Regions from separate parts of the Modestobacter sp. KNN46-3 genome, predicted to be linked through region 1. Evidence: riboswitches for the same ligand, from Rfam matches in the RefSeq annotation. Region 1 holds a riboswitch; each other region holds the start of a gene.
What was found. A riboswitch is a leader RNA that binds a small molecule or an ion and turns the genes downstream of it on or off. The one in region 1 is predicted to bind cyclic di-AMP.
Positions count from the first base shown of each region.

Region 2: it holds a riboswitch for cyclic di-AMP, as region 1 does, so the genes downstream of both, G5C62_RS00100 (hypothetical protein) here and G5C62_RS15125 (M23 family metallopeptidase) in region 1, are expected to answer to the same signal.
Region 3: it holds a riboswitch for cyclic di-AMP, as region 1 does, so the genes downstream of both, G5C62_RS08815 (C40 family peptidase) here and G5C62_RS15125 (M23 family metallopeptidase) in region 1, are expected to answer to the same signal.
Region 4: it holds a riboswitch for cyclic di-AMP, as region 1 does, so the genes downstream of both, G5C62_RS00915 (hypothetical protein) here and G5C62_RS15125 (M23 family metallopeptidase) in region 1, are expected to answer to the same signal.

Region 1 is NZ_JAAKGN010000069.1:6,168-13,124, forward strand. Features, by position in the region: gene G5C62_RS15125 (M23 family metallopeptidase) at 199-1,485, opposite strand; cyclic di-AMP (ydaO/yuaA leader) riboswitch at 1,521-1,676, opposite strand; gene G5C62_RS15130 (ABC transporter permease) at 2,295-4,481, opposite strand; gene G5C62_RS15135 (TetR/AcrR family transcriptional regulator) at 4,666-5,325, shown strand; gene G5C62_RS15140 (hypothetical protein) at 5,747-5,953, opposite strand; gene G5C62_RS15145 (hypothetical protein) at 6,323-6,697, shown strand.
Region 2 is NZ_JAAKGN010000001.1:14,558-21,514, reverse strand. Features, by position in the region: gene G5C62_RS00110 (alpha/beta hydrolase) at 1-479, opposite strand, end outside; gene G5C62_RS00105 (hypothetical protein) at 713-1,207, opposite strand; gene G5C62_RS00100 (hypothetical protein) at 1,315-2,220, opposite strand; cyclic di-AMP (ydaO/yuaA leader) riboswitch at 2,242-2,393, opposite strand; gene G5C62_RS00095 (zinc-binding alcohol dehydrogenase family protein) at 2,551-3,525, opposite strand; gene G5C62_RS00090 (hypothetical protein) at 3,530-3,889, opposite strand; gene G5C62_RS00085 (extradiol ring-cleavage dioxygenase) at 3,886-4,767, opposite strand; gene G5C62_RS00080 (citryl-CoA lyase) at 4,760-5,584, opposite strand; gene G5C62_RS00075 (CaiB/BaiF CoA-transferase family protein) at 5,581-6,768, opposite strand.
Region 3 is NZ_JAAKGN010000028.1:5,655-12,611, reverse strand. Features, by position in the region: gene G5C62_RS08840 (aldo/keto reductase) at 1-560, shown strand, start outside; gene G5C62_RS08835 (hypothetical protein) at 602-1,120, shown strand; gene G5C62_RS08830 (pyridoxamine 5'-phosphate oxidase family protein) at 1,182-1,817, shown strand; gene G5C62_RS08825 (serine hydrolase) at 1,821-3,149, opposite strand; gene G5C62_RS08820 (DUF3817 domain-containing protein) at 3,157-3,504, opposite strand; gene G5C62_RS08815 (C40 family peptidase) at 3,703-4,794, opposite strand; cyclic di-AMP (ydaO/yuaA leader) riboswitch at 4,904-5,060, opposite strand; gene G5C62_RS08810 (hypothetical protein) at 5,230-5,772, shown strand; gene G5C62_RS08805 (GNAT family N-acetyltransferase) at 5,777-6,229, shown strand; gene G5C62_RS08800 (NAD(P)/FAD-dependent oxidoreductase) at 6,226-6,957, shown strand, end outside.
Region 4 is NZ_JAAKGN010000001.1:178,415-185,371, forward strand. Features, by position in the region: gene G5C62_RS00905 (alpha/beta hydrolase) at 1-49, opposite strand, end outside; gene G5C62_RS00910 (hypothetical protein) at 283-777, opposite strand; gene G5C62_RS00915 (hypothetical protein) at 885-1,790, opposite strand; cyclic di-AMP (ydaO/yuaA leader) riboswitch at 1,812-1,963, opposite strand; gene G5C62_RS00920 (zinc-binding alcohol dehydrogenase family protein) at 2,121-3,095, opposite strand; gene G5C62_RS00925 (hypothetical protein) at 3,100-3,459, opposite strand; gene G5C62_RS00930 (extradiol ring-cleavage dioxygenase) at 3,456-4,337, opposite strand; gene G5C62_RS00935 (citryl-CoA lyase) at 4,330-5,154, opposite strand; gene G5C62_RS00940 (CaiB/BaiF CoA-transferase family protein) at 5,151-6,338, opposite strand; gene G5C62_RS00945 (amidohydrolase family protein) at 6,559-6,957, shown strand, end outside.

The DNA.
Region 1 (6,957 bases):
CCGCCTCGCGCCACGGTTCCCGCATGGCTGATCCCCCGAAGCCGACCCCGACAGCCTCCAGGGGGACGTGACGCCCGGGCCCTTCCTCCCACGCTGAGCATGACCGCAAGACGGCGTGACGGTCCCACGGCAACCACCACTCAGCGGCGCTGACCGCCCAGTGGTGTCAGCGACTGACAGCGTTCGAGGCCCCCGAGGTCAGCCGCAGCTACCGCCCAGCGGCAGGCCGCGGGCGGCCAGCCACGGAACCGGGTTGCTGCGGTCCTGGTAGAGCCCACCCTGATGCACTTCGAAGTGCAGGTGCGGACCGGTGGACTGACCCGTGTTGCCCACCAGCGCGATCTGCTGCCCAGCGGACACCTGCTGTCCCGCTTCGACCGAGTAGCTGTCGATGTGCCCGTAGAGGGTGATCGAGCCGTCCTCATGCTCCAGGTAGACAGCCAACCCGAAGCCGGATGCGGGGCCGGCCTGGAGCACCACGCCGGCTTCGGGCGCATAGATCGGTGTGCCGATCGGGGCGGCGATGTCCACGCCGTGGTGCATCGTCCCCCAGCGGGCGCCGTAGCAGGAGGTCACCCGGCCCGCGGTCGGGATGCCGGCGTTGGGCACGGGCCGTCCACCTCCCCGGGAAGCCGCACCGTCCAGCCGTTCCGCCAGTAGTGCATCGACATCGCCACTGCTCGGTTGCTCCGTCGGTACCGCAGTGACATCGCTGCCGGCCTGCTGTTCCACCGGCTCCGCAGCAGCATCGCCCCCGAGGGTGACCACCCGCTCCCGCGCCTCCTGCAACTGCTGCTCCAACGCGGCCCTGTCCCCCACGGCGGCGTCGTAGGTCTGCTGCGCCGCGGCGAGCTCGTCGTTGGCGACCCGTTCGGCCTCCGCGGCGGATGCGGCGGCCGCATCGCGGGCAACCACGGCGGCCTTCGCTGCCTCGGTAGCCGCCTGCTGCTGGCGCTGGACGACCTCGAGCTCGTCCAGTCGCTCGCCCCGGTCATCACCCAGCAGCTCCAGCGTGGCGGCTCGTTGGAGGACTTCCTCGGGGCTTCCTGCGGCGAAGAAGGCCGACGCACTGCCGTAGGCGTCAGCGCCCATGTAGCTCTGCCGGGCCAGTGCGACGACGTCGGCTCGCGCCTGCCCGACTGCTGCCTGCGCAGCCGTCAGCTCGGCCACCCGGGCGTCGGCCTCCTGCCGGGCTGTGAGCAGCGCGGCCTGGGCGACCAGGCTCTGGTCGGCGACCGCCTCAGCCTCCACCGTGAGCCGCCGCAGGGTCTCCTCCGCCGCCACCACCGACGCCTCGACGCTGGCCAGCGCGGCCTCGGCCTCGGCGAGTCCGGGTTGGCCTGCCGGGGCCGGCGGGGGCTCAGGTGCGGCGTGGGCTGCCGGACCGGTGAGCACCAGCAGCAGGGCAGCACCGGCGGCCAGCGTCGGCGCAGTGAACGCGGCGCGCCATCGGGCGCGGCGGCGTCGGTGGACATGGTGCTGCAAGACGGTGTCGTGCGACGTCGCCAACGCGGCGAGCTCCGTTCTCCCTCGCCGTCTACCGAGTTAGCTGACGGGTTCGGGCCGGAGACAGCCCTACTCGCGGCGGCGCATGGGCCAGGCGAGATTCACCCCAGGGAACGATGGGTCCCCGGTCTTCCACCGCGTGAGCGGTAGCAGTTCGACGGGGTCTGCGCGAGGACCTCTGGGCGAGATCGGGGCTCGGGCGGACCGGCCGAGACGCTACAACGAACCCCGATGGACGTCACAATCCAGTAACACCAGGCAACCATCGCGGCCGGCCGCACCATCAGGGGCCAGTGCATGTGTGCAAGCGCCACAGGCGGCCGATCAGGCGGACGCCGGACCAACTCCCATGTGCCTCAGCAGATCAGCAAGCCGACGCGACACGTCCACGGAGGCCACTCCTCAATCGCCATCACCGACGACGTCTCCCCCGACGTCTTCCGGAACGCCGTGGCCACCTTGAACGCCGTCCTGGGGTACTCGGGTCGGCTGACGGTGGTCGAAGACGTGGTCGAACACCCGGAACAGCGACAGGGGCCGCCCCCGGTCTCGCGGGAACGGCCCCTGTGTCGTGCTCTGTCGGGCTGACAGGGACCCGAACCTGCGACCCCTTGACCTCCATCTCCTGCGCGGGGTCCGCCGCCGTCCACCCTGATCAGGATTCCCGTGGTCAGCGCGTCACCACGTCCGAACGCGCAGCGGCAGGGGGTGCCAGGACTTGCCTCCGTGCCACCCCGTCCCGGACCCGGCCCGGGCTGGACGGCGGATCGCCGCCCAGCCCGTCGTCCTCAGCGGGCCCCGGCGCCCTCGAGCCGGTCGGCATCGGTGCGGTCGGTCCCGTCCCGGTCGGCGTCCTCGTCCGCCGCCCCGGGAGGCGAGGGGCGGCCGTCCGGCCCGGGGACGCCGGTCCCGTCCTCCCGGCGCCGCAGCCACCGGTCCACGACGAGGTTGAGCAGCAGTCCGATGACGCCCCATACGGCGATGACCAGGAGGTCCCGGCCGACCCCGGCACCGTCGAAGTAGACCAGCGACCTCGCCGCGTCCACCGCCGCGGGCAGCGGCAGCACCTCCGACAGGCCGCGGAAGACCTCGGGGACCATGTACAGCGACAGTCCGCCCCCCGAGGCCGGGACGCCGGCCAGCATCAGCACGACCATCACCGGCACGATCGCGGCCAGCCCCAGCGTCCGGGTGAAGACGCCGGTCACCACCGCCATGGCGAAGATGGTCGCCGCCCCGAAGCCGATCATCTGCCAGGCGTTCCCGTTGACCGCACCGATGACCACGTCGAAGAGCAGCCACAGCCAGACGGCCATGCCGACCGACCAACCGGCGAGGTGCGGTCCGAACTGGCGGAAGCGCTTCAGCTCGGGAGCACCACCGCGGAAGACGGCCATGATCAGGAAGCCGGCCATGATCCAGGCCATGCCGACGTACATGCTGTTGCTGCCCATGGTGTCGGAGTCGCGCAGCGGCGTCAGGTCGGTCTCTGTGAGTGGCACCTGCTGCCCGGCAGCGACCTGACCGAACACCGCGCGCACCACGCTCTGCTGGCTGACGCCGGCGCCCGCGGAGGTGTAGAGGGTGGCGTCCTCACCTGGGCCGGCGGGGAGCACGTAGGCGGCGACGACCTCCCCGTCGACGACGGCGTCGGTCGCGGCGTCCACCGACCCGGCCACCTGGACGTCGACCATCGACCCCAGGCTCGACTGGAGACCGTCGGCCACCTGCGACGCCTGCTGCCCCGTCGACCCGACCACGGCCACCGGGAGCTCACGCACCGTCGGCTCGTGCATGGCGAAGCTCATCAGGCCGACCACCATGACCAGGATGGACAGCGGGAACGCCGCTGCGGTCACGTAGCGGAACCGCAGGGACCGCAGCGGGCCGCCGGCCAACGCCGGGAGCGGCGCGTCTGGGTCGGTGACCGCCGGGGCGCCGGGGACCGCCAGGCCGCTCGCGCGCTCCTTGAGCAGCGACAGCCCCAGCGCGACCACGACCCAGACGGTGAGCGTGAGCAGGTGCCTGCCGAGCCCGTCACCGTCGAAGTAGACGAGCGAGCGCAGCGCCTCCCCCGCGGCCGGGAGCGGCAGCACGCCGTGCAGGAAGGAGAAGAAGCCCGGCATGACGTCGACCGACAGCGCCAGGCCCGAGGCCGGCATGCCCAGCACGACGTAGAGCAGCATGCCGATGAGGACGGCGAGGGGGCCCATCAGCTTGGTGAACAGCAGCTGGGCCGCCCCGACCGCGCCAACGGCCAGCATGCCGACGCCGAAGAAGCCGAGGAAGTGCCCGTCCACGGCACCCACGATCGGCCCGAGGATGAGCCAGATGAGCGCGCTCGTCCCGGCCGCCCAGCCCAGGAGCACCGGCACGAACCGCCGGACCGACAGCAGGTGCGGCAGGCCCAGCAGGATCACGCTGAGCGGGACGTACCCGGCCAGCATCATCCCCATGGCGGCGAAGAGCACCGCCGTGCCGGAGGAGTCACCCGGGTTCAGCGGGGCGACGTCCTCGGACTCGATGGTCCAGCCCTGCTGGACGGCGACCGGCGCGAGCAGCTGCTGGACGGTCGTGGCCTGCGAGGGCCCGGCCGCGTTGGCGGTGTAGAGGGTCGCCGCGTCGGTGCCCGGCTGCGGGACCTCCAGCGCGCCGACGACCTCCCGGCTCTCCAGCAGCTCGACAGCTTCGCCCGCCGAGCGGACCAGACGCGGGGCCACGGCGTCGTCCGGGACGGCGGCGAGCAAGTCCACGACCGCTTCCGCCTGCGCGCCGACGCCGACCACCGCAACGGGCATGTCCCGCGGGTGCGGCGCGTGCATGGTCCCGACGTACGTCGCGTACATCATCGTGACCATCAGGAAGGGGATGAGGAACAGGAAGACGTAGCGCGCGATGCGGGTCCGGCGGTCCTCGATCGGCGGGCCGACCACGGGAGGACCGGCGGCGGACGATGCGGCAGTGAGGGGCTCCATGCGACTGCTCCTGACGAGGGCGGGCGAGCATCGGTGAGGTGACCGACTCCGGCTGCGGCGGCGGAGCGGGACGCGTGCGCCCGGGCTGAGACGATCTGAATGTAAGTCATATGACTTACAAAGTCAGCAACCGGCTAGCTTGACGCGGGTCACAACAGAGGAAGCCAGCCGAGGAGGCACCCAGGTGGCACGGTCCGACGCTGCCCGCACGGCTCTGCTGGACGCGGCCGAGCGCCTGTTCGCCGAGGCCGGCATCGCCCAGGTCTCCGACCGGAAGGTCGCCGAGAGCGCGGGCAACACCAACCACTCCGCCGTGCGGTACTACTTCGGCGGCCGGGAAGGGCTGCTCCAGGCGCTGATCACCCGCCACCTCGTCGCGCTGGAGCCCCCCCGGCGGGCGATGTTCGCGGGCTCCGACTCGGTCCTGGAGGACGTCCGCAGCCTGGTGGTCCCGTTCACCGACGCGTTGGGGGCGTTGCCGCAGCCCAGCAGCCGGGCCCGCTTCCTCGCCCAGGCGCTGCACGACCCGATGGCCGCGGGCCTGCTGGGCGATTCGACGGACCTGGCACCATCCGCTTCCGCGATCACCCATTCCGTGGTGGCTCGTCTCGACCACCTGGGCCGGGACGTCGTCGTGGGGCGAGCGAGGCTGATGACCCGGATCGTCTCGACGACGTGCGCGGACGTCGAGCGGCTGTCCGACCACGACGGCGCGGCCCCCTCCTGGCAGGCGGTGGGTGACTTCCTCGCCGACGCGATCGCCGGGATGCTGTCGGCTCCTGTCACCCACCGGCCCGGCGTCCCGCTGGACGTGACCGACCACCCGGCCGCCCTGGTGCTGTGACGCACCAGGGCCGCGCCGGGCCGGCGTCAGACATGGCCGCCGACCGCAGGCCCTGTCGATCTCGACGACCCGGGCGCCGACATGTGGCCAGACCGGCCGACCCGAGGCCAGCCGAGATCCCCGATGTCGTGATGGGCGCGCCCGAACACGTCGAAGGCGGGCCGACCTGATGGTCGACCCGCCCCTGACCTGCAACTGCATCTGTCGGGCTGACAGGATTTGAACCTGCGACCCCTTGACCCCCAGTCGTGGGCGGGGGGTCCGTGCCAGTTCGCTGACGTTCATTCCCGCTGGTCAGCGGCTCGTCCGGTCTGCGGCGAACTGCCGCGGACGGGGGCGGACGGACTCAAATGGTGGTCAAGTGAGCCCGGGGACTGGCCGTTGCGCGAGCCGGTTGAGCACGACGGCCAACCACGGGCGGTCAGCTCTGGTCGGGTGTCTGCGGGAGGACGACGACCCCGTCGGAGGCCGCACAGAGCCACTCCCCCTCGGGGAAGACCACGCCGGCGAAGGTGCCGGGCTGGTCGGCACGACCGGAGTGCCGCCCGCGTTCGCTCTTGCGCGGGAACGTCCCCAGCACGCGGATGCCGATCGGCTGCTCGGCGAGCTCGTCGGCGTTCGCTCCCACCGAAGGCCGAGAAGACCGGCTCGCAGACCTGGATCGTCGGGTGGGCGTCACGCAGGTCGGTGGTCGCTGGAACCCTGGCCATCGCGGGTGTTCCCTCCTGTCTGGTCGTGCACGGCGACGCCGGGGGGCGCCGGGGTCTAGTGCGCTGCCTTCACCACCAGCACGGGGCGGTTCGCGTCGAGCAGGACCCGCTGCGCCTGACTGCCGGCCCCCTATTCCGAACCGCTCGTCGTGGGCGGGCGGCGTCCAGGCACTCGGGTCGTGAGTGCAGGCGGTGCAGAGCCCTTCGCCTCCCGGCGCGCCGTCCCCGCCACAGCCGGCCCGATGGCCACTGACTCGCGCCGAGCGCTCTGACAGTCGACGGTCCTGATGACCAGAGCTGCGGTGGTCCTTCTCGGCAGCCCCTGCAGTGCCACGGACTCCGGCACCTTCGACAGCAGCATCACCGGCGTTAACGACCGGCTGCACTCAGACGACCTGGGCCGGGTCACCCTGGCGCCGCAAACCGCGATCGACACCTGCGGGAACTCCGCCGCCGCCTACCCGCCTGCGCCAGCCCACCGGGGACACCCGCTGGGTGTCCGCAGGGACCGGACGTTGTGCAGCGCCGATGGCACCGCCGTACGGCTGCTCGGCACGGCCTACGACATCATCGACCAGCGGGCCATCGACGACGACGTGGCGGTGGTCGCCGTCCGCCCCCACCCTGATGACCGCCCGCACCCGGCTGAGGCAGGCCCATGAGTGCTGCCGACGTCCGTCCCAGCTGAGTCAGCAACGCAGTGACGCCTCCTCCGTTGTGTCGGCGCCGGGAGGACCGGCCGGCAGACCCAGCTTTCCCGCTCGATCACGCTCGCCCGAGTCCGGCGCGCCTGCTCCTGTCCTGCCTCTCCGTGATGGGCGCTGTGCATGTCGCCCGCTTCGGCGGGTCGGAGGTCATGAACGCCGTCGATCGCCCGACCCCGTCCCCAGGGACGGCGAGCAGCTGTTCGACAACTCCTCGT
Region 2 (6,957 bases), on a different contig from region 1:
TCGGTGACGACGCCGGCGCCCAGGCTCTCCCCGTAGTACAGCAGCCGCTCGGCCGGGACCCCGCCGTCGGCCAGCAGCCAGTCGCGCGCCGCACGGACGTCGAGGGCCAACCCGGCCTCGGTCGGGCTGCCCGGGTTGCCGCCGTACCCGCGGTAGTCGAACAGCAGCACCGCCAGCCCGGCTGACGACAGTGCCCGGGCCAGCGGCGCCCGGACCCCGCGGTGGCCGCCGTTGCCGTTGGCCGCCAGCACGGCCGGTGCGTCGGCCGTCGGCCCGGGCACGAACCACGCGCCGAGGGTCAGCCCGTCGGCGGTGGTCAGCTCGACGTCCCGGCCACCGGGGACGACCTCGGCTGCGGCCGGCACCGGGCCGTCGTCGGGCAGGTACACCAGGCGGCGCTGGAACGTCCACAGCAGACCGACCACCACGATCAGCACCATCGCGCCCACGAGGGCGGCCCGAAGTACCGCCCGCAGCACACCCACATCGTGGCGCTGCGGTGCCGGACCCGCCAGCCCCGGCGCCCGCAACCGGCCGTGTTCCCGAGCCCCAGGACCCCTGACGCCAGCCCTGCCGATACAGACCGGGCAGTGGTGCCGGAGTGTCCCTGAGCGGCCCATCTAGGGACACGCGTCGAAGCGCGCGAAGGAGCGGGGACTCACCCCAGCCGGTACCTGGAGGGGTATTACGCCTCTTCGCACGGAATGGGTCGTTAGCTCCGCGCCGCGCGCCGATGCTTGCGCCCGCGACGGGCCATCACCTGTTCGGTGATGGGGTCGACGGTTGTGGCCAGGGCGTCGGTGATCGCCCAGATGGTCTGGATCCGGGGGCTCTGCAGGGCGTCGTGCCGACTCATGGGACGCCCGAGGATTGCCGGGACGTCTTCCCCGTCAGGAAACGACAAGGTGACGAACGCATCCACGGCGAGGACCCCTTGGGGCCGCGGCCTCCAGATGCAGGAGAACGTCTCGTGGTCGCTGAAGTCTGCATCGTCGCCCCAGGAGCCGAGGATGACGTCCAAGGCGACTTCGTGCTCCGGGTGTCCGTGGCAGACGGCGTAGTACGTGGCCACAGTCGGGCCGTCGTTGGGCTCATGCACGTAGCCGGTGACCCGGGCGAAGTGACTGTCGCAGTCCGCGCAGTACTGCGTCTCGACTGTGTAGTCCTGCGTGTCTAGAGGTTGCTGACGACGTCGCAGAAGGGGCACTGCCACACGCTACGTCCCCGTGGCGTACCGCCCGAGGAAGCGCGACCAGCCTGGCAAGCAAGTCCCCCCTGAAGCCGCCCTCTGGGCGGCCGTTGCCGACCGAGTTCCTAGCGGTAGTTGACGTGCGGGTGGTCGAAGTGGTTGGCCGTCACGCTGCCCCGGTCCTCCATCTGCTTCCAGGAGCCACCGGGCGAGGAGAGCATCCGCTGCTCCCAGATGATGTAGTCGACGCCGAGCTCGGCCCAGTTGGCCACGTGGTAGGCGACGATCGCGTCGCCGAGGGCGGCGTCGGACATGACCATGTAGTCCACCGCCAGCCCCGACGGGTGACCGTGCGGGTCGGCGGCGCTGGGCCGGGTGCCGCCCAGGGTGATCGAGCCGGCGCCGGGCACGTTGCTGACCACGGCGTTCGCGGCAGCTTGCGCCTGCGGCTTGATCGGTCCGGCGCTGTTGGTGATCTTCGCGATCGCGGACACCGCCGTGCCGGCCGTCGAGGCGGCCCCGGCTGCGGGCTTGGCGGCGGCACCGGCCCGCGCCGGTGCGGCGGGCTTCGCGGCAGCCGCCTTCGCCTCCGCCTCCGCAGCAGCCGCTGCCTCCGCGGCGATGCGAGCGGCCTCCGCCTCTGCGGCGGCCGCTGCCTCGGCGGCGACGCGGGCAGCCTCGGCCTCGGCGGCCTGCTGGTCGAGCACGGCCTGGTCGGCCGCCGCCTGCGCCTGCTGGGCGGCGGTCTGCTCCGCCTCCCGGGTGGCCCGGCTGGCGGCCAACTCCTCGAGCGGCCGCAGGTCCTCGGTCCCGTCGACGGCGCCGGACTGGGCGGCCAGCCCCAGCTGCTCGGCGACGCTCACCGGCTGGGAGGCCACGGGGTCGGCCTGGGCCGCTGGGCCCACGCCGACGACGACGTTGACCAGGACGGCTCCGGCCGCCGCGATGCCCAGGTAGAGCCCGGGGCGGCGCATGCCGGCCGGCGGACGGCGTCGGCCGGTGGCGGCAGAGGTGGTGGTGCGGGCGCGCATGGGCAGGAGTGCTCCGAACAGGTGTCTTCCGATGGCCGCCTACCAGGTCAGCTGACGGGTTCGGGCGGGAAGCAGCCCTACCCGGCCCGGACGGTCGTCCGGGCGCGGGATTCACCCCAGTGGTGCGGTGGGTCCCCGGCTCGCCCCGGAGGGCGACTCGGCGGCGTCCGGTCGGGCTCCCCGGGTGGGGACGTGGCGACCGACTGGACCCGGCCAACGTAACGGCGTTATGTAGTCGTGACAATCCGTTGCCCGCATTTCATCGGGTGACGGTGGTCGCGTCACTCTCCGGACACACGCGTCCCATCCGTCACCACCGGCGGTGCTCGGTCAGCGCACCGACAGCTCGACGACGGACCGGCTCCCGCCCCCGGCCGCGGTGGCCGCCCAGGCCTCCTCGACCCGCGCCAGCGGGAGGACGGCGTGCTCCACCCGGAGCTGCCCGGCCGCGGCGTGCCGCAGCACCGCGGTCAGCGCGGCGGCCCGCTGCTCGCCGGTGAGCGCGTTGTTGGTGTAGCCGAGCACGTCGATGCTCCGGCTGCGCAGCACGGCGGAGGAGAACTCGGCGGCGTCCCCGGCCGCGCCACCCAGGTTGACCAGCCGCCCACCGGGCGCCAGCACCGAGCACGCGGCCGCGGCCACGGCGCCGAACACCGGGTCGACGACGAGGTCGACGTCCGAGCCGACCGTCTGCCGGATCCGCGCAGCCAGGTCGCCGCCGTCCCCGGTGAGGACGACGTCCTCGGCGCCGGCCCGGCGGGCACGGTCGGCGGCGGACGGCGAGCGGCAGACCCCGACCACCCGCCCGGCCCCCAGCGCGCGGGCGGCGCCGAGCGCGGCCTGACCGACCGCACCTCCGGCACCGAGCACCAGCACCCGCTCCCCCGGCTGCAACCGGCCGCGCCAGGTCAGCGCCATCCAGCCGGCGACCGCCGACAGGCCCAGCGCGGCCACGACCGGGTCGGGCAGGTCCCCGGCGAGCGGGACGACGTCGGCGTCCGGCACGGCGCAGAGCTCGCCCAGGCTGCCGTCGCCCGGGCTCATCCCCGCCGAGGTGGCGAACCAGACCCGGGTGCCGGGCGTCAGCACCGCCGACGACACCACGACCCCCACCCCCTGCACACCTGGTACGTAGGGCACGGCCGGACGGCCGAAGTACGACGTCCCGGAGGCGCAGAGGAGGTCCAGCGGCACGACCGGGGCGGCGGTCACCCGGACCAGGGTCCGGCCCTCGCCGGGCACCGGGTCCGGGTGGTCCACCAGGGCGGGCGGCTCGCCCGGCCGGGTCAGGACGGCGGCGCGCACCGGCTCAGGTCGCGATGTCGGGATAGGGCATGGAGATGTGCTCCATCGCCTTCCCGTAGGCACGCTGGTACTCCATCGGCCCGTGGTCGCGCTCGAACAGCGCGATGAACAGGGTGAGCGTCAGGAACGGGTGCGCGCCCATCTGGAACAGCGCGACGTGGTCGTGCTCGGCCAGCGCTCGCCGCTCCTCGTCGGTGAAGGCCAGCCAGGTGGTCTTCTCCGCGGGGATGCAGTTGAGGATGGTGTTGGCCATCTCGGCCTCCCACCAGGTGACCGTGCCGGCCGGGTCCTCCCGGTAGCGCTCGGTCAGCTCGGGGTCGCGGTCGACGGTGAACAGGAACTTGTCCAGCAGGTACTTGCTCATGCCGACACACCGCCCGTGCTCGGGACCCCGTTGGGGTACCAGGTGAAGTACGCCTCCATGGTGTGGAACAGGTCCAGGGTGTCGACGTGGTCGGCCTTTGCGCCCTCGCCGGCCACGCCCATCATCAGCATGAAGTCCATGAACCCGTGGGTGGCGTTGCCCGGGTGGTGCAGGGACTCCAGGGAGACCTCGGCCAGGCAGCCCTCGATGTCCCCGCTGGCGATCCACTCGACGGCCTTGCGGTCGAACTCCGGGTCCGGCCCGTGCTCGCCGAACTGGCGCGGCCCGCCCAGCTCCAGGGACAGGTGCCCGGTGCCGATCACCGCCACCCGCTTGTCGCTCTCCCAGGACTCGACCATCTCCCGGATCGCCCGGCCCAGCTGGACGAAGCGCTTCGGCTGCGGCAGCGGCGGGGCGAAGATGTTGGTGTAGATCGGCACGATCGGCAGGTCGGCCTGCGGGCGCAGCGTGATGATCGGGCAGGTGATGCTGTGGTCGATCCGCAGCTCGTTGCTGAAGGCCAGGTCGAAGTCCCGGTCCAGCCCGTCCCGCAGCAGGTGCGCCGCCAGGTCCTCCTCGCCGCGCAGCGTCATCTTCGGCAGCCCGAACTCGCGCTCCTCGTTGTGGAAGTTGGCGTCGAAGAACGGCGCCTTGCCCACCAGGAACTGCGGCATGTTGTCCAGCCACAGCTGGTGGAAGTGGTCACTGCCGACCATCACCAGGACGTCGGGCTCCGCACGGGTGAGCGTCTCGCGGAACGCCTCGATCTTCGCCACCCACTCGTCGGCGAACGGCGGCCGGTCCGCGCCGGTGGCGGTGCTGGCCCGGTAGTAGAAGGGGTGGTGGGTGGACGCGATCACCGCGGCCAGTTCAGCCATGACTGTCTCCGTTGAGGTCAGGGAGGTACGGGTCGGGGGCGACGGACCGGTTGTTGAGGTCCACGGACAGGAACACGTCGTTGGCGACCGGATGCCGCAGCTCTTCGGCGAGCTGCCCGATCAGCCCGGCCGTGCGGGCGAGCAGCGCGAAGCCGCGGAGCAGCTGCAGCGGCAGGCCCAGGTCGGCCAGCGCCGCACCGCACACCCCGGCCCCGTTGAGCGGCAGGGTCTTGCCGAGCACCTGGGGGTGGACCCGGCCGATCGCGGCGAACAGCGACAGGTGCGGGCCGAACAGCCCCTCCTCGGTCGCGATCTCGAACAGCCGGGGGGTGCGCGGGTCGCCGTCCTTGTGCACGTGGTGGCCGAGCCCGGGGACGAAGCGCCGCGCCGCCCGCTGGGCGGTCACCGTCTCGAGGGCCAGGGCGTCCCAACCCGCGTCGTCGGTCGGCAGCGCACCGTCCACGCCCTTCAGCACGTCGTCCAGGAAGCGGCCGGAGTCCTCGGTGACGCCGAGGAACCGGGAGCCACCGCCGAGCAGGCCGGCGGCGAGCGCCCCCTGCACCGAGTCCGGTGCCGACAGGTAGGTGAGCCGGGTGACGATGGCGGTCGGGGTGAAGCCGTGGTCGGCGAGCGCGGCCAGCACCGCCTCGAAGACCCGGGTCTCCCCCGGTGTGGGCCGCCGCTGGGTGGCCAGCCAGAAGGCCAGCTCGCCGAAGCCGACGGTGCCCATGACGTCGCGGGCCAGGTCGGTGCCCAGCAGCGTGATCGACTCGCGGCTGGAGGCACCCAGCGCGGTCGGGTACTCGGGGGTGGTCACGCGTCCTCCTCGGTGGCCAGCCACCGTCGCAGCTCGGCGCCGTGCTCGTCCAGGGCCGGCGGTGGCAGCCGGTAGTCGGCCGGCGTCTCGGAGAAGGTGATCGGGTGGCGGACCGACGGCACTGCCGCCTCACCCTCCCCCACGGTCACCACCGGGTCCAGGCCGATCGACTCGGCGAAGGCCACCCCCTGGTCGACGGTGTTGATCGGCCCGCAGGGCACGCCCGCGGCGATGATGTCGTCGAACCAGTCCCGCTTGGACCGGGTGCTCAGCCGCTCGACCAGCAGCGGGCGCAGCTCGTCCCGGTTGGCCGTGCGGTCCTCGTTGCGGGCGAACCGCGGGTCGTCGGCGAGCTCGGGCACGCCGAGCACCTCGACCAACCGGCGGAACTGGCCGTTGTTGCCGGCGGTGATGATCAGGTCGCCGTCGGCGCACGGGAGCGGCTCGTAGGGGAACAGGCTCGGGTGGCTGTTGCCCATCCGGAACGGGACGACGTCACCGGCGACGACGGCGCTGGCGTGGTTGACCAGCCCGGACAGCGCGGAGGACAGCAGGTTGACCTCGACGTGCTGGCCGCGGCCGGTCTCGTGCCGGACGTTCAGCGCGGAGAGCACGCCGATGGTGGCGTGCAGGCCGGCCATCACGTCGAAGACGGAGATGCCGGCCCGGAACGGCTCGCCCTCGGGGTCGCCGGTGAGGCTCATCAGGCCGGAGATCGCCTGCACGATCAGGTCGTACCCGGGCAGCGGCGCACCGGCCGGCCCGCTGCCGAAGCCGGTGATCGAGGCGTAGACGACGCGGGGGTTGGTCGCACTGACGCTGGCGTAGTCCAGGCCGAAGCGGCCGAGCCCGCCGGTCTTGAAGTTCTCGATCACGATGTCGGCGCGCCGGGCCAGCTCCTGGGCCGCGGCGGCGTCGGCGGGGTCCTTGAGGTCCAGGGCGATGGAGCGCTTGTTCCGGTTCACGCCCAGGTAGTAGGTCGACACCCCCTCGCGCACCGGCGGCGCCCAGCTGCGGGTGTCGTCGCCGCTGGGGCTCTCCACCTTGACCACCTCGGCGCCCATGTCGGCCAGCAGCATGGTGGCGTAGGGCCCGGCCAGGACCCGGGAGAAGTCGGCCACCAAGAGGCCGGACAGCGGCCCCCGACCCGGCGCGGAACCGGGCGGCAGTGGGTGTTCGGTCATCGGGTGTGGCCCCTCGAGCGGTGTTTCGCCGTCAAGCGGACGGGCGTCCGGAGTGCCGCCGAGTCTCACCACCGCACTGTTCCACTGTCAACCGGAACGTCTGACTCGATCCTCCGCCTTGACATGTGGTCGCGATCACCACGACAGTGGGGCCGTCGCCAGGCTGACCGTTCTGCGGACATTCGTCCG
Region 3 (6,957 bases), on a different contig from region 1:
AGGTGCACTCGCTGACCGCCGACAGCCCGCTGTGGACCGACCGGCCGCTGCAGCACCGGCTGGCCCAGCTGCGCGCCGACGGCGTCGAGCTGGGCTTCTCCACCTCGGGGCCGACCCAGGCCGATGCGGTCCGGCGCGGGCTGGAGCTGACCGTGGACGGCGCACCGCTGTTCACCAGCGTGCAGTCGACCTGGAACCTACTGGAGCCCTCGGCCGGGCCGGCGCTGGCCGAGGCGTCGGCCGCCGGCGCCCGGGTGGTCGTCAAGGAGGGTGTCGCCAACGGCCGGCTGACCGACCGGGGCAGCGCGGCGGACTCCCTGCTGGCCGCTGCTGCACGGGAGCGCGGCGTCGGGGTCGACGCCCTCGCCCTGGCCGCAGCCCTGGCCCAGCCGTGGTGCGACGTCGTGCTGTCCGGCGCGGTGACCGTGGCGCAGCTGGAGAGCAACGCCGCCGCCCGCACCCTGGACCTGACCGCCGCGGATCCGACGGCGGCGGGCTGGGTGCAGCCCGAGGAGCCGGCGGAGTACTGGTCCGCCCGCAGCCGGCTCAGCTGGCGCTGACGGTCGTTTCGCCCGCCCGGCGGCCCGGGTATGCCGCGACCATGGCCAAGCACACTTCGTTCGGGACGATCGGCAAGGGCAAGCGCGGGATCAGCACGCTGGGCTGGGTGCTCCGCGGGGCCGCCGCCGGCGCAGCGGGGACGACCGCGCTCAACGCCGTCACCTACCTGGACATGGTCGGCCGGGGCCGGGGCACCAGCTCCACCCCCGAGCAGACGGTCGAGGTGCTCGCGGAGAAGGCCCACGTGTCGATCCCGGGCGACGAGGAGACCCGGCAGAACCGGGTCCAGGGCCTCGGCCCGCTCACCGGGCTGGCGGCCGGGGTGGGGGTCGGGGTGCTCGCCGGGCTCGCCCGCGCGGCCGGCTTCCGCTCCCAGCCCCTCGTCGGGACGGCGCTGACCACGATCGGCGTGCTCATCGGCACCAACGGCCCGATGACCGCGCTCGGGATCACCGACCCGCGAACCTGGCCGCTGTCCTCGTGGATCACCGACGTCGTCCCGCACCTGGCCTACGGCGTCGTCGTGAAGACGACGATGGACGCGTTCGACCTCCCCTGAGGGCGGACCCGCCCAGTCCGGGGTCAGCCTCGGGACGGGGCCGGTGGGCCAGACTGGCCCCGTGGACGAGATCACCACCGAGGCGGAGCTGCGCGAGCTGCTGGGTGAGCCGGCGCCCCGCGCCGCGACCAAGGACCGCCCCTCCCTGGACGCCATCGACCGGGACTGGCTGGCCGCCTCACCGTTCTGCCTGGTGGCGACCTCCGCGGCCGACGGCAGCTGCGACGTCTCCCCGAAGGGCGACCCGCCCGGGTTCACCGTCGTCCTGGACGACTGGACGATCGCGCTGCCCGAGCGCGCCGGCAACCGCCGTGCCGACGGGTTCCGCAACATCCTGACCAACCCGCACGTCGGGCTGATCTACCTGGTGCCCGGCCGCAGCGGCACCTTCCGGGTGCAGGGCCGGGCCCGCCTGGTGCGCGACGAGGACCTGCTGGACCGGATGCTCATCCGCGGACACCGGCCACTGCTGGCCATGGTCGTGGAGATCGAGTCGGTCTTCTACCACTGCGCCAAGGCGTTCCTGCGGTCGCAGCTGTGGGACCCGGCGACCTGGGATCCCGGGGCGTTGCCCTCCCGGGCCCGGATCGCGCACGCCCAGGAGGCTGCCGCCACGCCACTGGCCGAGCTGGTGCAGTACTACGGCGAGCAGTACGCCGCCGGCCTGTACCCCAGCGCCCGACCGCCCGGCGCCTGATGCCTAGGGCGCCGTCCAGCCGCGTTCGTCGACCCCGCCGGGCACGGGTGCCTCGGGGTCGTAGGGCGTACGGGTGAGCACGAACGTCGCCAGATCCAGGTGGTCGGGGGCGATGCGCAGCGTCTCGCCGGCGTAGTAGCCGTCCAGCCCGACCCACGTGCCGTCCGCGCGGGGAGCGAACCGGCTCGCCCGGCCGGGCCGGCCGGGCAGCGGCCCCAGGTGCAGCAGGCCACCGGACTGGGCGCGCAGCACCAGCGGGGCCGGGCCCCAGAACCAGACGCCGAGCAGGTCCAGCGGCAGCGGCGGCGGGGACGGCACCCAGGCGTCGACGATCCGGGGCTCGGCGGCCCGGAGATCGGCCAGCAGCCCGGGCACCAGCGGGTCGAGCCCACTGGTCGTGTTGGCCAGCATCACCGCTCCGGCCTGCTCGGACCGGTCGACGAAGACCCCGGCCAGGAAGCCCGGCATCGAGCCGCCGTGGCCGATGAGGGTGTGCCCGTCGACCCGCAGCACCTGCACCCCCAGCCCGTAGGCCGACCACCCGGGGGACGACGAGTCGATCCCGGCCGGCACGGTCATCTCCTCCAGCGTCGCCGGGGAGAGCACGTCGCCGGTGTCGCCGAGCAGGAAGGCGGCGAACCGGCCGAGGTCGGCCAGCGTCGCCCACAGCTGGCCGGCCGCGGCCATGATGCCGGCGTCGTGCTCGGGCTCGGGCAGGACGACGTCCGCCCACGGGTGCACGGCCGCACCCTGTGCCGCCCGACCGGTGGGCCGCGGAGTGGTGCGCGCCATGCCCAGCGGCAGCAGCACCTCGTCCCGGACGACCTCGGCCCAGGAGCGCCCACGATGCCGGGTGACCAGCTCACCGAGCAGCCCGAACCCGAGGTTCGAGTAGTGGAAGCGGCGTGCGCTGCCCAGGACGACGTCGTCGTCGGTCAGCCGCAGCTCGGCCAGCGTCCCGCCGGGGACGCGCTCCCACCAGCCGCCGGGGCTCTCCGAGCTCGCGCCGGCGAGGTGGGCGAGCAGCTGGCCCACGGTGCGCTCCCCGAAGGGGGTGCCGGGGACGTGCTCCTCGAGCAGGTCGTCCAGCCCCAGGCGACCCTCGTCGCGGAGCCGGAGCACGACCAGGGCCGTCACCGTCTTGCTGATCGAGCCCAGCCGGTACTGCACGTCGGTGTGCGGCTCGGCGACGTCGCCGCGACCGGCCGACCAGGCCAGCCCGCCGTCCCTGACCACGCCCGCGACCAGGCTGGGTGCCCGGCCGTCGCGCTGGACCCGGGCGGTCCGGGCCAGCAGGGCGCGGGCGGTGGCGGGCAGGACGGGGGTGACCATCGTGCGCTCAGCCGACCCGGACCGGCCTGGTGGCGTCGACCGGCAGCCGGCCGGTCCGCCGGGCCCAGCGCTCGAACCAGATGGTCACCAGCGGCGGGATGGAGGCGGCCAGCGCCAGCAGCCCGGTGGCCGGCGTCCAGCGGAGCACCCGCCACGCCAGCAGGGTGACGACGACGTAGACCACGAACACCGCACCGTGGACCGGGCCGAACACCTGCACGCCCAGCTCCGAGGCCTCCAGCACCCGCTTGACGAACATGCCGGCCAGCAGGAGCACCCAGGAGACGGCCTCGGCGATGGCGACGACGCGGAAGACGCGGGCGACCCTCGTGGGGTCGGTCAGTGCGGCGGGCACGGTGCTCCTCGGGGTGGGCGTGGGTGGACTGCTCCTCATCGTGCCCGGCGGGACGGGGCGCCGGTGCGCGGACCCGGGTGATCGTCGCCACCGGCGATCAGCCGCACCGGACCCCGACGCACCGGGCCCGGACGCACCGGTGCCCCGGCCGCCGTCAGGCGACCGGGGCACCGGCGGGTGTCGCGGGGTGGTCAGCTGTCAGCCGGCGACCCGACGCATGGCGGTGATGGGGCCCATGGCGTCGATGCTGGCGACCTTGACCACGTCACCCGACGTCGGCGCGTGGACCATCTGGCCGTTGCCGATGTAGATGCCGATGTGGCTGACCGGGCTGTAGTAGGCGATCAGGTCGCCCGGCTGCAGCTCGCCGCGGGAGACCGCCCGACCCGACGCCGCCTGCTGGCTGCTGCTGCGGGGCAGGTTGACGCCGGCCGAGGCGTAGGAGTACTTCACCAGCCCGGAGCAGTCGTAGGAGTTCGGGCCGGTGGCGCCCCACACGTAGGGCTTGCCGCGCTGGGCCATCGCGGTGTTCACCGCGGTGGCGGCAGCGCCGCTGCTGGCCACGACCGGCGCGGCCGGTGCCGGCGCCGGTGCGGCGACGGCGGCGGAGCGGGACACGGACGGAGCGGCGGCGGCGGGGGCCGTGCGCTCGTCTCGCGAGGCGGTCTGGGCGTTGTTGCGCTCGGCCGCCGCGGCGGCCTGGGCCTCGCGCTCGGCTGCGGCCTGAGCCGCTTCTGCGGCCGCGTGCTGCTCGGCCAGGATGCGGGCGCGCTCGCGCTCCTCGGCGGAGAGCCGGTCGTACTCGGCCTGGTACTCGGCGATCTGCTCGTTCAGGTCGGCCTGCTGGGCAGCGACCTCAGCGACCTGGGCCTCCGCGTCGGTGGCGGCCTTCTCGGCCGCGGCCTTCGCCTCGTCGGCGCTGACGGTGGCCTGCTGCGCGACCCCGAGCACCTCGTTGTTGTGCCCGGCGATGCTGTCCAGCGTGCCCATCCGGTCGAGCATCTCGTCGGCGGAGGAGCTGGTGAGCATGGCCTGCAGCGAGGAGAGCTGCTCACCGGTGAAGGCGCTGCGGGCGACCTGGCGCACGTGGTCACGGGCCTCGACCACGGCCGCCTCGGCGGCGACGAGCTCGGCGGCGGCAGCGTCCGAGGCGGCCTTCATGCTGGTCAGCACGTCGGTCGCCTCGTGCATCTTCTCGGTGACGACCTCGAGGTCGTGACCGCGGGCGGCGATGAGCTCGGCCGCCTCCTGCGAGGTGGTGGGTGTTTCAGGAGCCGCCAGGGCGGGCACCGGAGCGAGGGCGACGCCACCCGCGACAAACAGAGTGAGCAGGGCCCGTCGGCCGTTGCGGCCACGACGGACAGAGGTGTGCGAACTCGCCATGTTCGGCGGGTGTGTCCTTTCTTCCACCTGCCGCCTACCGAGTTAGCTGACGGGTTCGGGCGGGAAGTCGCCCGGCTCCGCGAGGCCCGCGAACGGGCCGTGCAGAGCTTCACCCCAGTGCTGCGGTGGGTCCCCGGTCCACGAGCCCGCGAGTGTTGCGGCGAGCCGTGTGGTTCGGCGGCGGTCCTGTCGGTGGTCACCCGGGTGGGCGACTGCGCTGCCCGTCAGGACCGCTGGTGACCGTACGTGCGTTATGTGCTCGTGACAAACGACTGGGGTGAATTTGTGGAAATCCCCGGGCGTGTGCTCCAACACGCTCACCGAGCGTGACAGGCTCGCCGGGTGGAGGGGCTGGCACGGCGGGAGTTCTGCCTCGTGCTGCTCCGTCGCATGGCCGACACGCGACCCGACCTGGTCGCCGAGGCGTTGCCCGTGCTCGGCGCCGACCGGGCCGAAGCGCGTGCCGCGCACCGCCGTTGGCGCGCGCTCCATCACACAGAGCGAGCACCGCACGGGCTCGCGCTGCGCGCTGCCGTGCTGGGTCCACCCGCCGAGCAGGAGGACCGCAAGTTCGGTGACGTCGACCTCGTCGTCCGGCGGTGGCCGCTGCCGTTGTGGCCGCACCTGCGGTGGGAGGTGCTGGGCGGCCCGGACGGCGCGGTGCTCCACGAGCAGTTGGTCCGCGCGCCCGGTTCCGCGGTGTCGGCCGCCGCACCGGGAGCCCTGCGCGTCTGGGGGCACGTGGTGGACGACGTCGTGACCCTGCCCGGCGCGGCCGCGGTGGACCCCGGCGTCCCGAGTCGTCTCGAGGTGCACCTCCCCGGCCGGGTGCGGGCGAGGTTCGTCTGGGGGCTGCAGCAGGTGGACGACGACGCGCCAGGATGACCTCGTGCCGAACCTCTCCGCCGCCTCGTGGGACGACCCGGACGTCGCCGCGCTGACCGCCGCCCAGCAGGTCGAGCTGCGGGCCCGCTACGGCGGTGCGAGCGAGCCGGGGGTGCCGCCGTCCGCCGCCGACGTCGCCGTCGTCCTCCTCGCCCGGGACGACGACGGCACGCCGATCGGCTGCGGCGCACTGCGGCCCCTCGGGGACGGCACCGCCGAGCTCAAGCGGATGTACGTCGTCCCGGCGGCGCGTGGTCGCGGCGTCTCCCGGCTGCTGCTCACCGGGCTGGAGGCCGAGGCGGTGGGGCGGGGCTGGACCACCGTGCTGCTGGAGACCGGACCGCGCCAGCCCGAGGCGATCGGGCTGTACACCGCGGCCGGCTACCGGCCGGTCCCGGCGTTCGGGCACTACGTGGACGACCCGTTCTCGCTCTGCTTCGCCCGGGAGCTGGCGTGAGCACCGCAGCCCGGTACGACGCCATCGTGGTGGGCGGCGGCCACAACGGGCTGGTCGCCGCCGCCTACCTGGCCCGCGCGGGCTGGTCGGTGCTCGTGCTGGAGCGACGGCCCGTGCTCGGCGGCGCCGCGGTCAGCGAGCAGGTCTTCCCGGGCGTCGACGTCCGGCTGTCGGCGTACTCCTACCTGGTCAGCCTGTTGCCCGACCGGGTCGTCACCGACCTGGCGTTGCCGATCACCCTGCTGGACCGGGCGGTCGCCTCCTACACCCCGCTGCGCCGCGGCGGTGCGGCCACCGGACTGCTGGTCGAGCGGGACGAGGGGCCGGAGACGGCTGCCTCCTTCCGCGCCCTCACCGGCTCGGACGCGGAGTTCGCCGGCTGGCAGCGCTTCTACGGCCGGCTGACCACCCTCGCCGAGGACCTGGCCCCCACCCTGACCGGACCGCTGCCCAGCGAGGCGGCGCTCCTCGCGCGCCTGCGGGACCCGGACCTCTGGCGCGACCTGCGGGAACGGCCGCTGGCCGACGTCGTCGCCGACCACCTGGCCGACGACGAGGTCCGGGGCATCGCGCTCACGGACGGGCTGATCGGCACCTTCGCCGACGTGCACGCCGCGGACGGGCTGGCCGGCCGGTGCTTCCTGTACCACCTCGTCGGCAACGGCACCGGCCGCTGGCGGGTGTCGGTCGGTGGGATGGGCGCGGTCAGCGGCGCGCTCGCCGACGCA
Region 4 (6,957 bases), on a different contig from region 1:
TCAGCACCATCGCGCCCACGAGGGCGGCCCGAAGTACCGCCCGCAGCACACCCACATCGTGGCGCTGCGGTGCCGGACCCGCCAGCCCCGGCGCCCGCAACCGGCCGTGTTCCCGAGCCCCAGGACCCCTGACGCCAGCCCTGCCGATACAGACCGGGCAGTGGTGCCGGAGTGTCCCTGAGCGGCCCATCTAGGGACACGCGTCGAAGCGCGCGAAGGAGCGGGGACTCACCCCAGCCGGTACCTGGAGGGGTATTACGCCTCTTCGCACGGAATGGGTCGTTAGCTCCGCGCCGCGCGCCGATGCTTGCGCCCGCGACGGGCCATCACCTGTTCGGTGATGGGGTCGACGGTTGTGGCCAGGGCGTCGGTGATCGCCCAGATGGTCTGGATCCGGGGGCTCTGCAGGGCGTCGTGCCGACTCATGGGACGCCCGAGGATTGCCGGGACGTCTTCCCCGTCAGGAAACGACAAGGTGACGAACGCATCCACGGCGAGGACCCCTTGGGGCCGCGGCCTCCAGATGCAGGAGAACGTCTCGTGGTCGCTGAAGTCTGCATCGTCGCCCCAGGAGCCGAGGATGACGTCCAAGGCGACTTCGTGCTCCGGGTGTCCGTGGCAGACGGCGTAGTACGTGGCCACAGTCGGGCCGTCGTTGGGCTCATGCACGTAGCCGGTGACCCGGGCGAAGTGACTGTCGCAGTCCGCGCAGTACTGCGTCTCGACTGTGTAGTCCTGCGTGTCTAGAGGTTGCTGACGACGTCGCAGAAGGGGCACTGCCACACGCTACGTCCCCGTGGCGTACCGCCCGAGGAAGCGCGACCAGCCTGGCAAGCAAGTCCCCCCTGAAGCCGCCCTCTGGGCGGCCGTTGCCGACCGAGTTCCTAGCGGTAGTTGACGTGCGGGTGGTCGAAGTGGTTGGCCGTCACGCTGCCCCGGTCCTCCATCTGCTTCCAGGAGCCACCGGGCGAGGAGAGCATCCGCTGCTCCCAGATGATGTAGTCGACGCCGAGCTCGGCCCAGTTGGCCACGTGGTAGGCGACGATCGCGTCGCCGAGGGCGGCGTCGGACATGACCATGTAGTCCACCGCCAGCCCCGACGGGTGACCGTGCGGGTCGGCGGCGCTGGGCCGGGTGCCGCCCAGGGTGATCGAGCCGGCGCCGGGCACGTTGCTGACCACGGCGTTCGCGGCAGCTTGCGCCTGCGGCTTGATCGGTCCGGCGCTGTTGGTGATCTTCGCGATCGCGGACACCGCCGTGCCGGCCGTCGAGGCGGCCCCGGCTGCGGGCTTGGCGGCGGCACCGGCCCGCGCCGGTGCGGCGGGCTTCGCGGCAGCCGCCTTCGCCTCCGCCTCCGCAGCAGCCGCTGCCTCCGCGGCGATGCGAGCGGCCTCCGCCTCTGCGGCGGCCGCTGCCTCGGCGGCGACGCGGGCAGCCTCGGCCTCGGCGGCCTGCTGGTCGAGCACGGCCTGGTCGGCCGCCGCCTGCGCCTGCTGGGCGGCGGTCTGCTCCGCCTCCCGGGTGGCCCGGCTGGCGGCCAACTCCTCGAGCGGCCGCAGGTCCTCGGTCCCGTCGACGGCGCCGGACTGGGCGGCCAGCCCCAGCTGCTCGGCGACGCTCACCGGCTGGGAGGCCACGGGGTCGGCCTGGGCCGCTGGGCCCACGCCGACGACGACGTTGACCAGGACGGCTCCGGCCGCCGCGATGCCCAGGTAGAGCCCGGGGCGGCGCATGCCGGCCGGCGGACGGCGTCGGCCGGTGGCGGCAGAGGTGGTGGTGCGGGCGCGCATGGGCAGGAGTGCTCCGAACAGGTGTCTTCCGATGGCCGCCTACCAGGTCAGCTGACGGGTTCGGGCGGGAAGCAGCCCTACCCGGCCCGGACGGTCGTCCGGGCGCGGGATTCACCCCAGTGGTGCGGTGGGTCCCCGGCTCGCCCCGGAGGGCGACTCGGCGGCGTCCGGTCGGGCTCCCCGGGTGGGGACGTGGCGACCGACTGGACCCGGCCAACGTAACGGCGTTATGTAGTCGTGACAATCCGTTGCCCGCATTTCATCGGGTGACGGTGGTCGCGTCACTCTCCGGACACACGCGTCCCATCCGTCACCACCGGCGGTGCTCGGTCAGCGCACCGACAGCTCGACGACGGACCGGCTCCCGCCCCCGGCCGCGGTGGCCGCCCAGGCCTCCTCGACCCGCGCCAGCGGGAGGACGGCGTGCTCCACCCGGAGCTGCCCGGCCGCGGCGTGCCGCAGCACCGCGGTCAGCGCGGCGGCCCGCTGCTCGCCGGTGAGCGCGTTGTTGGTGTAGCCGAGCACGTCGATGCTCCGGCTGCGCAGCACGGCGGAGGAGAACTCGGCGGCGTCCCCGGCCGCGCCACCCAGGTTGACCAGCCGCCCACCGGGCGCCAGCACCGAGCACGCGGCCGCGGCCACGGCGCCGAACACCGGGTCGACGACGAGGTCGACGTCCGAGCCGACCGTCTGCCGGATCCGCGCAGCCAGGTCGCCGCCGTCCCCGGTGAGGACGACGTCCTCGGCGCCGGCCCGGCGGGCACGGTCGGCGGCGGACGGCGAGCGGCAGACCCCGACCACCCGCCCGGCCCCCAGCGCGCGGGCGGCGCCGAGCGCGGCCTGACCGACCGCACCTCCGGCACCGAGCACCAGCACCCGCTCCCCCGGCTGCAACCGGCCGCGCCAGGTCAGCGCCATCCAGCCGGCGACCGCCGACAGGCCCAGCGCGGCCACGACCGGGTCGGGCAGGTCCCCGGCGAGCGGGACGACGTCGGCGTCCGGCACGGCGCAGAGCTCGCCCAGGCTGCCGTCGCCCGGGCTCATCCCCGCCGAGGTGGCGAACCAGACCCGGGTGCCGGGCGTCAGCACCGCCGACGACACCACGACCCCCACCCCCTGCACACCTGGTACGTAGGGCACGGCCGGACGGCCGAAGTACGACGTCCCGGAGGCGCAGAGGAGGTCCAGCGGCACGACCGGGGCGGCGGTCACCCGGACCAGGGTCCGGCCCTCGCCGGGCACCGGGTCCGGGTGGTCCACCAGGGCGGGCGGCTCGCCCGGCCGGGTCAGGACGGCGGCGCGCACCGGCTCAGGTCGCGATGTCGGGATAGGGCATGGAGATGTGCTCCATCGCCTTCCCGTAGGCACGCTGGTACTCCATCGGCCCGTGGTCGCGCTCGAACAGCGCGATGAACAGGGTGAGCGTCAGGAACGGGTGCGCGCCCATCTGGAACAGCGCGACGTGGTCGTGCTCGGCCAGCGCTCGCCGCTCCTCGTCGGTGAAGGCCAGCCAGGTGGTCTTCTCCGCGGGGATGCAGTTGAGGATGGTGTTGGCCATCTCGGCCTCCCACCAGGTGACCGTGCCGGCCGGGTCCTCCCGGTAGCGCTCGGTCAGCTCGGGGTCGCGGTCGACGGTGAACAGGAACTTGTCCAGCAGGTACTTGCTCATGCCGACACACCGCCCGTGCTCGGGACCCCGTTGGGGTACCAGGTGAAGTACGCCTCCATGGTGTGGAACAGGTCCAGGGTGTCGACGTGGTCGGCCTTTGCGCCCTCGCCGGCCACGCCCATCATCAGCATGAAGTCCATGAACCCGTGGGTGGCGTTGCCCGGGTGGTGCAGGGACTCCAGGGAGACCTCGGCCAGGCAGCCCTCGATGTCCCCGCTGGCGATCCACTCGACGGCCTTGCGGTCGAACTCCGGGTCCGGCCCGTGCTCGCCGAACTGGCGCGGCCCGCCCAGCTCCAGGGACAGGTGCCCGGTGCCGATCACCGCCACCCGCTTGTCGCTCTCCCAGGACTCGACCATCTCCCGGATCGCCCGGCCCAGCTGGACGAAGCGCTTCGGCTGCGGCAGCGGCGGGGCGAAGATGTTGGTGTAGATCGGCACGATCGGCAGGTCGGCCTGCGGGCGCAGCGTGATGATCGGGCAGGTGATGCTGTGGTCGATCCGCAGCTCGTTGCTGAAGGCCAGGTCGAAGTCCCGGTCCAGCCCGTCCCGCAGCAGGTGCGCCGCCAGGTCCTCCTCGCCGCGCAGCGTCATCTTCGGCAGCCCGAACTCGCGCTCCTCGTTGTGGAAGTTGGCGTCGAAGAACGGCGCCTTGCCCACCAGGAACTGCGGCATGTTGTCCAGCCACAGCTGGTGGAAGTGGTCACTGCCGACCATCACCAGGACGTCGGGCTCCGCACGGGTGAGCGTCTCGCGGAACGCCTCGATCTTCGCCACCCACTCGTCGGCGAACGGCGGCCGGTCCGCGCCGGTGGCGGTGCTGGCCCGGTAGTAGAAGGGGTGGTGGGTGGACGCGATCACCGCGGCCAGTTCAGCCATGACTGTCTCCGTTGAGGTCAGGGAGGTACGGGTCGGGGGCGACGGACCGGTTGTTGAGGTCCACGGACAGGAACACGTCGTTGGCGACCGGATGCCGCAGCTCTTCGGCGAGCTGCCCGATCAGCCCGGCCGTGCGGGCGAGCAGCGCGAAGCCGCGGAGCAGCTGCAGCGGCAGGCCCAGGTCGGCCAGCGCCGCACCGCACACCCCGGCCCCGTTGAGCGGCAGGGTCTTGCCGAGCACCTGGGGGTGGACCCGGCCGATCGCGGCGAACAGCGACAGGTGCGGGCCGAACAGCCCCTCCTCGGTCGCGATCTCGAACAGCCGGGGGGTGCGCGGGTCGCCGTCCTTGTGCACGTGGTGGCCGAGCCCGGGGACGAAGCGCCGCGCCGCCCGCTGGGCGGTCACCGTCTCGAGGGCCAGGGCGTCCCAACCCGCGTCGTCGGTCGGCAGCGCACCGTCCACGCCCTTCAGCACGTCGTCCAGGAAGCGGCCGGAGTCCTCGGTGACGCCGAGGAACCGGGAGCCACCGCCGAGCAGGCCGGCGGCGAGCGCCCCCTGCACCGAGTCCGGTGCCGACAGGTAGGTGAGCCGGGTGACGATGGCGGTCGGGGTGAAGCCGTGGTCGGCGAGCGCGGCCAGCACCGCCTCGAAGACCCGGGTCTCCCCCGGTGTGGGCCGCCGCTGGGTGGCCAGCCAGAAGGCCAGCTCGCCGAAGCCGACGGTGCCCATGACGTCGCGGGCCAGGTCGGTGCCCAGCAGCGTGATCGACTCGCGGCTGGAGGCACCCAGCGCGGTCGGGTACTCGGGGGTGGTCACGCGTCCTCCTCGGTGGCCAGCCACCGTCGCAGCTCGGCGCCGTGCTCGTCCAGGGCCGGCGGTGGCAGCCGGTAGTCGGCCGGCGTCTCGGAGAAGGTGATCGGGTGGCGGACCGACGGCACTGCCGCCTCACCCTCCCCCACGGTCACCACCGGGTCCAGGCCGATCGACTCGGCGAAGGCCACCCCCTGGTCGACGGTGTTGATCGGCCCGCAGGGCACGCCCGCGGCGATGATGTCGTCGAACCAGTCCCGCTTGGACCGGGTGCTCAGCCGCTCGACCAGCAGCGGGCGCAGCTCGTCCCGGTTGGCCGTGCGGTCCTCGTTGCGGGCGAACCGCGGGTCGTCGGCGAGCTCGGGCACGCCGAGCACCTCGACCAACCGGCGGAACTGGCCGTTGTTGCCGGCGGTGATGATCAGGTCGCCGTCGGCGCACGGGAGCGGCTCGTAGGGGAACAGGCTCGGGTGGCTGTTGCCCATCCGGAACGGGACGACGTCACCGGCGACGACGGCGCTGGCGTGGTTGACCAGCCCGGACAGCGCGGAGGACAGCAGGTTGACCTCGACGTGCTGGCCGCGGCCGGTCTCGTGCCGGACGTTCAGCGCGGAGAGCACGCCGATGGTGGCGTGCAGGCCGGCCATCACGTCGAAGACGGAGATGCCGGCCCGGAACGGCTCGCCCTCGGGGTCGCCGGTGAGGCTCATCAGGCCGGAGATCGCCTGCACGATCAGGTCGTACCCGGGCAGCGGCGCACCGGCCGGCCCGCTGCCGAAGCCGGTGATCGAGGCGTAGACGACGCGGGGGTTGGTCGCACTGACGCTGGCGTAGTCCAGGCCGAAGCGGCCGAGCCCGCCGGTCTTGAAGTTCTCGATCACGATGTCGGCGCGCCGGGCCAGCTCCTGGGCCGCGGCGGCGTCGGCGGGGTCCTTGAGGTCCAGGGCGATGGAGCGCTTGTTCCGGTTCACGCCCAGGTAGTAGGTCGACACCCCCTCGCGCACCGGCGGCGCCCAGCTGCGGGTGTCGTCGCCGCTGGGGCTCTCCACCTTGACCACCTCGGCGCCCATGTCGGCCAGCAGCATGGTGGCGTAGGGCCCGGCCAGGACCCGGGAGAAGTCGGCCACCAAGAGGCCGGACAGCGGCCCCCGACCCGGCGCGGAACCGGGCGGCAGTGGGTGTTCGGTCATCGGGTGTGGCCCCTCGAGCGGTGTTTCGCCGTCAAGCGGACGGGCGTCCGGAGTGCCGCCGAGTCTCACCACCGCACTGTTCCACTGTCAACCGGAACGTCTGACTCGATCCTCCGCCTTGACATGTGGTCGCGATCACCACGACAGTGGGGCCGTCGCCAGGCTGACCGTTCTGCGGACATTCGTCCGCGACAGTCCGGTGACGGCCTGGAGGTAGACGATGTCCCAGCCCGACACCGACGTCGCGGGGCAGGCGACCGACCGCCCGGTCGTGCTGCGCAACGGCACCGTGCTGACCATGGACGACGCACACACCGTGCTGCCCGACGCCGACGTCCTCGTCGTGGACGGGAAGCTCGCCGCCGTCGGCCAGCAGCTCGACGTCCCGGCCGGGACCCTGGAGATCGACGCGCAGGGCGGCGTCGTGATGCCCGGCATGATCGACACCCACCGGCACATGTGGCAGACCGCGATGCGCGGCTACGGCGCCGACTGGACGCTCACCCAGTACTTCGTCTGGTACTACCTCGAGCACGGCAAGGCCTTCCGTCCCGAGGACGTTCACGCCGGCAACCTGCTGTCTGCCTGGGACGCCGTCGAGGCCGGGGTCACCACCACC